2 regions of the Companilactobacillus farciminis KCTC 3681 genome follow, and region 1 is predicted to be linked to the other one. Evidence: a T-box and tRNA genes for the amino acid it is inferred to sense, from the RefSeq annotation. Region 1 holds a T-box; the other holds one or more tRNA genes.
The links. The T-box of region 1 lies ahead of leuS (leucine--tRNA ligase). A T-box ahead of a tRNA ligase gene usually reads a tRNA of that ligase, here a tRNA-Leu.
Positions count from the first base shown of each region.

Region 2: it encodes a tRNA-Leu, which carries the amino acid that the T-box ahead of leuS (leucine--tRNA ligase) is inferred to sense. The anticodon was not compared.

Region 1 covers NZ_CP017702.1:941,761-945,194, reverse strand. The annotation lists gene leuS (leucine--tRNA ligase) at 1-1,832, opposite strand, end outside; T-box leader at 1,879-2,088, opposite strand; gene LF20184_RS13090 (glucosaminidase domain-containing protein) at 2,087-3,325, opposite strand; gene LF20184_RS04520 (phosphatase PAP2 family protein) at 3,404-3,434, shown strand, end outside.
Region 2 covers NZ_CP017702.1:596,992-600,425, forward strand. The annotation lists gene LF20184_RS02795 (glycosyltransferase family 2 protein) at 1-172, shown strand, start outside; gene LF20184_RS02800 (hypothetical protein) at 178-612, shown strand; gene LF20184_RS02805 (SprT family protein) at 614-1,078, shown strand; tRNA gene LF20184_RS02810 (tRNA-Leu) at 1,115-1,200, shown strand; gene LF20184_RS02815 (helix-turn-helix domain-containing protein) at 1,339-2,259, shown strand; gene LF20184_RS02820 (SLAP domain-containing protein) at 2,390-2,890, shown strand; gene LF20184_RS02825 (SLAP domain-containing protein) at 3,248-3,434, shown strand, end outside.

The DNA of each region.
Region 1 (3,434 bases):
GCAATTGAAGCATCCAAAGGACCCATGAACATTTCGTAAGTTCTCAAAGTATCGGCACCATATGATTCAACAACATCATCAGGGTTAACAACATTCCCCTTTGATTTAGACATCTTTTCGTGACCTTTACCGAGGATCATACCTTGGTTGAATAATTTTTGGAATGGTTCCTTAGTTGGTACGACACCCAAGTCATACAATACCTTGTGCCAGAATCTTGCATACAACAAGTGAAGTACAGCGTGTTCAGCACCACCGATATATAGATCAACTGGCAACCATTGTTTCAACAAGTCATAGTCAGCTAATTTTTCATCATTATGTGGATCGATATATCTCAAGTAGTACCATGATGAACCGGCCCATTGTGGCATTGTGTTAGTTTCACGACGACCTTTACGACCGTTCTTATCAACAACATTGACCCAGTCTGTCAAGTTAGCTAATGGACTCTCACCTGTACCTGAAGGCTTAATATCTGAATCTTCAGGAAGTTTCAATGGTAATTCATTTTCTGGAACTAATGAAGTTGTACCGTCTTCCCAGTGAATGACGGGAATTGGTTCACCCCAGTATCTTTGACGAGAGAAGACCCAATCACGAAGACGATAGTTAACTTTCTTTTCTCCGTAACCTTTATCTTCAAGGTATTCAACAGCACGGTTGATAGCATCTTCTTTATTCAAGCCATCTAAGAAATCAGAATTGATATGCTTACCGTCACCAGTAATAGCGCCATCTTCAAGGTTTCCTTCAATAACTTGTGTCATTGGTAGGTCGAATTTCTTAGCAAAGGCAAAGTCACGATCATCATGAGCAGGAACAGCCATAACGGCACCAGTACCATAAGTTACTAAGACATAATCAGAAATCCAAATAGGAATTCTCTTGCCGTTTACAGGGTTGATAGCGTAAGCACCAGTGAAGACACCAGTCTTTTCATCATTCAAATCAGTTCTATCAAGATCTGACTTGTGAGAAACTTCTTCCTTATAAGCTTCAACAGCAGCTTTTTGTTCAGGAGTTGTAATCTTATCGACCAACTTGTGTTCTGGAGCTAAAGTCATGTACTCAACACCAAAAATTGTATCAGGACGAGTTGTAAAGACGTTAACTGAATCATCTGAGTCGGCTACTTTGAAAGTAATTTGTGCCCCTACTGAACGACCAATCCAGTTTCTTTGCATTTCCTTGATACTTTCTGGCCAATCGATATCATCAAGGTCATCCAACAATCTGTCAGCGTATGCTGTGATCTTCAACATCCATTGACGCATTGGCTTTCTAACAACTGGGAAACCACCACGTTCTGTTTTACCATCGATGATTTCTTCGTTAGCAACAACCGTACCTAAATCTGGTGACCAGTTAACCAAAGTCTCTGATTCGTAGGCCAAGCCTTTTTTATACATTTGTTCAAAGATCCATTGTGTCCACTTGTAAAACTTAGGATCAGTTGTTTGAACTTCACGATCCCAGTCATATGAAAAACCAAGAGAATTGATTTGACGTTTGAAGTTTTGAATGTTCTTTTCAGTAAAATCAGCAGGATTGTGACCAGTATTAATAGCATATTGTTCAGCTGGTAGACCAAAAGCATCAAAGCCCATTGGATGCAAAACGTTATATCCTTGAGCACGTTTCATTCTTGCAATGATATCAGTAGCTGTATATCCTTCAGGATGTCCAACGTGAAGACCTTGTCCTGATGGGTATGGGAACATGTCCAAAGCATAGAAGTTCTTCTTCTTTGGATCCTCAGTAGTTCTAAAAGTATCGTGTTCCTTCCAGTACTTTTGCCATTTCTTCTCGACGGTGTTGTGATTGTACATATTTTTCCTCCTATAAAAAAAGTCCTATGACTATATAAATATATAATCATAGGACGAATTATCGCGTTACCACCTAAGTTCCACACTTTCGTGTGACTCTCGAAATCCTTAACGAGGATTAACCGTAGTCACTTACTAAAAGTTCGGCAACTATTATCAGTGGATGAGTTCGAAAATAAAAACCTACGCATTCACATCCCCATGCGCTTTCTGAAAAGTATTTTTATAATCTACTACTTCCGTTGCTTTATATCTTATACCAATAATGTTTGTCCGACAACCAATAAATCTGAATTTAGATTATTTAATTGTTTAATGTTGTCGATTGAAGTACCAGCTTGTGTGGCAATGGAATCAATCGTATCACCATTTTGGACGGTTACTGATTTACTTTGACTACCACTATCAGAATCATTTGAACTGTAATCATTTTGAACATCGATCGTAGAAGAATCATCATCGTTAGATGGTACATACTTCTTAACCCCATCACGTTCATCTTGTACAAAGACTGGAGCTTGTTGGTCGCCGTATGCATCGCCAACACTACCAGTATCATCTGTAGTCTTATTAGACAAATTAGTCATTGCCACATTATTTTCATTGCCAATGATCTTTGTCACAGTCAAAGTCTTACCAGGATAAATATAATTATCAGTCTTCAAACCATTCAAGTTCATCAAAGTATCAGTCGACATATTAAATTTGTCAGCAATCGATTGCAAAGTATCGCCTTGAGCAACAGTATAAGTTTGGTCCTTATCCGAATTATTGACATCAAATTGAGTCAAATTATACTTTTCAATCATACTATTGAGCTTGTCAGCGTAAGTCGTATCGGTTGCATAACGCCCTGTTAAATACTTGGTTGCATCTTTATATGATGTAGTATTGCTCTTCCAAGCACCGGCATAAATTTGTGAATCGCCACTAGTTCCACCTCGAAGTAATGAAACGTAGTCTTCTAGAGATTCCTTGTAAGAAGGATACTTTCTGAAATTAGAACTGATTGAATACAAATTACCTGATCCATCATCTTCTTGAGTACCCATATTCACTGATTCACCGTTATAATCGCCCTTTATTCCAAAGAGATTATAATTAGGCGCACTAGCTAAGCCACTAGTTCCCCAGCCACTTTCGACCATAGCTTGGGCAATCATCACTGAAGCGTACAAATCATTATTAGAAGCTAATTTACGAGCTGAATTACCGATATAATCGATAAATTGTTCATCGCCAACTCCCTTTGAACTAACCGGTGTCAATGTTTGTGCAGCAATATTTTGATTTAACAAATTATTGACAGACAACGCTTCGGCCTTAACTGGTGTAGGTTTCGAAAAGCCCACTTCAGCTACTGCGGTACCAACGAACATACTTGACCCAAGAATCGTCAAATTTCTTCGTAAGTTTGCGTTCTTAGCTTTTTTATTATTTAATCTAGTCAAACGGCTATCTTCGAGTTTGCGTTCATAACGTGTAATAACCATAGATATGCTCTCCCTCAAAATCTTTATACTTTATTATATTTCTTAACAAAAACTTAAACAATAGAGAGATCAAAAAATATGAAAATATCTGCAAAAATATCTGTTTTAA
Region 2 (3,434 bases), 340 kb from region 1:
CTGGTCGTCACTAATGATATCTATTTGGGCACTTGGTGGTGTACAATTAATTAGTATTAGTGTGATCGGTGAGTACGTTGGAAAAATCTTTAGCGAGGTCAAACAACGTCCAAGATTTACTATTGAAAGAGATATTTACACTGAAAAAACACAAAAAGAAAACAAGAGGTAATTACTATGAATGCCGCACAAAAAAGAGCTATGCAATATGGCAATTTGATCAACAGTACTGTTCAATCAATTCAAGATGAACAAGATAAACTTAATCCAGAATTTGAAAAATTACGTGATGCGCTAGACCGTAGCAAGGTTGATAAGATGGATGATGTGGAATACACAAAAATTCAAAAAGATTTCGCCACTGGAACAAAGAATTACCGAACAACCTTGGCTAAATTGGAAAAAGGTAAGGCTCCAGCTAGATTGATGGGAACTCACATTAATTTAGTTTCAGCTTTCAAAAATTATGTTGCTGGTTGTGCTGATATGACTGAAAGCATTGGCGACAATAAGACGATTGACCGTCACAAGTTTGATGAAGCAGAAAAGAAGCAAGATGAATACATGGATAAGTTTTCTAAATTGATTCAAAAGTTGACTAACTTAGCTTAAAATGACAGATTTAGAATTAACTACATTAGTAAAAAAGGTTTCCCAAGAATATTTTGGGAAACCTTTTATTCATCAAGCGTATTTCAATAGTCGATTAAAAACTACTGGTGGTCGTTTTCATCTAAGAGATAGGAATATTGATATTAATCCAAAAATATATCGAGATTTTGGTAAAGAAGAATTAGTTGGTGTCATAAAACATGAACTGTGTCACTATCATTTGTACAATGATGGACTACCAGCTCAGCACAAAGATCGGACCTTTAAGATTCTTTTGCAACAAGTTGGTGGCAGTCGTTTTTCACCGATAAAAAGCTCTATTCATAAGAAAACTTATCATGTCTATGAATGTACCAATTGTCAGCATATTTACCATCGAATTAAAAAAATAAATACCCGTCGTTATGTCTGTGGAAAATGTCATGGAAAACTAAAATATATCAAAGATATTACCATTTCGTCTTGATAATTTTTTTATTTATGTGTATAGTAGAACGTGCATGCGGGTATGGCGGAATTGGCAGACGCGCAAGACTAAGGATCTTGTGGAGAATTATCTCCGTGGAAGTTCGAATCTTCTTACCCGCATCACTAGAGTAGTTGGACATTAATTTGTTCGACTGCTTTTTTTTTGCAGTTGTTGACGATACTGGCAATCGGGCACAAAAAAAATTGTGCATGTGCAAATATTTATAAAAATATATATTGATATTGGATTATTTATTTATGATAACTATATATATATTCTTATCCGGTGGTATAGTATTATTGATAAATGTCATAACGATAGATGGGAGTGTGTTGCCATTGTTTCTTGGATCAATTATTTACAATAAAAGACGAGAAATGAACTTGACTCAAATTGAGTTAGCTGATGATATTTGTACTCAGAATACAATTAGCAAAATTGAGAAACATAATATCGCACCCACGGTCAATATCCTTATTAAGATTTGCTTGAAATTAAATTTAACATTAAACGATGTTTTTAGCGATTTCTCAAGTAAAACTTCTGCCAAAGAGGACAGTGCCCTGGATGTGCTAGAAAAAGATACATTGTTGAAGAACACTTCGGATGTAGCAGAAAGATTGTCATCACTTGAAGGAAAATTGAGTGATAATGACATGAAGCAATACGAATTAATTACTGGTGTGTTGGATTATTGGAAGGGTAACTTTGATGCCTCATTGTTTACCCTTGATAAAGTTTTGCAGTATACCAAATCAGCTGATGATGATATTTATACTTTGTTAGCTTATTTGTTCAAAGGACTAGATTATTTAGGACAAGAACATAATGACCGCGCGCAATACTATTTCCAAATGATTTCTAACGCTTGTGATGAGGATGTCGAACTCAAAAATGCCAATGAATTGGAAATCCTCTTTATTTGCAAGACTTTAGCTGGTTCGTTTGCAGAAATGCAATCTTATCAAACATCATTTGACTTCAGTCAACGTGGTTTAAAATTCGCAAATGAAAAACATGTTTCATATTTCTTGGATGAACTAAATTACTTTGCTGCCTTGTCAATCAAAGATGATAAGAGCAAAAAGGCCGATTATGAAACTTTCAACAACTTGGCTTATTACTTAGCTAAAGTGAATGAAAATAGTGATTTATTGAAGAAGATAGATCATAAATAAAATTAAAAATCATCGGATTATTCAATCTGGTGATTTTTTTTATAAATAAATGTGTAAGCTCAATTATTGTAATATTTGTTTAAACATCATATCATTTAATTAGTCTAAGGAGACTAAGGAAGTTTAAAAAATGAAAAAGCTCGCAGTATTATTTTTAACGATTTTACTTGGCTTAGGTTTTTCATTTTCACCGACTAGTGTCAAGGCTGAATCCGTGGACAACGGAAGTTTTGTAGATGTGGATTCATCTTCAGCGGATCTGTACAATTCCAATGGAGATAATCTTGGGAGAAAAGTTCCAAAAAATAGTACATGGTATCTTGGGAAAACTATTAGTATTAAAAATACGGACTATTATCAAGTAGCTACCGATGAGTATTTGAGCTCCAAGGATAGCTATACCTTTAGTAATAGACCGGAGGTTATTAAGGTTTCATCGACTGATGGAGATGTACCTTTGTATGATCATAACTTTGTTCAATTATCGGATGTAGCACTAGCACCAGGTACTTCTTGGTATTCGGATAGAGTAATTTTCACACCTGACGGAATGCCATTTGTACGTGTAGCGACAGATGAATATGTGGGCATGTGGTATGTCATGCAACAAGAATTCTCAGCTAAATTATAAATAACCAAAAAAAGATTATCTTGATCAAAAGATAATCTTTTTTTATTTTCATGATGTATAGGTCTACAAAAGTCAATATTATCAAGGGTTATAACGTTTTCTTATTTTTGTGATATACGATATATTGAAAATTTGATAGAAAAAATAAGGATTTTTGAACGATATTTCTTGTAATAGTCTTCCAAACCTTGTACTATAAAGTTGCTTATAATTATGCCAAATTTATATAGCTGACTGTGTGAAATATTAAATTTTTTATTTTATTACATAAAACCAATTTTGTGTGCGCTTTTTTTCTGCCAAAAAATAAGTGTACAGAGGGTTAAAATATTTGAATTATAGTGAGATCAAGGAAAAATGAAAAAATCTATCTTGTTTTTAGTGTGTGCACTTTTAGGTGTCGGAGGTTCTTTAGTATCAACTACTGATGTTAATGCCGAATCAGTAAGTAAGGGGAATTTTGCTCAAGTAAGTAGTGAAGAAGCACCTGTTTATGATCAAAACGGAAATGCTACTGATGTTGCTCTTCAAAAGGACAGTACTT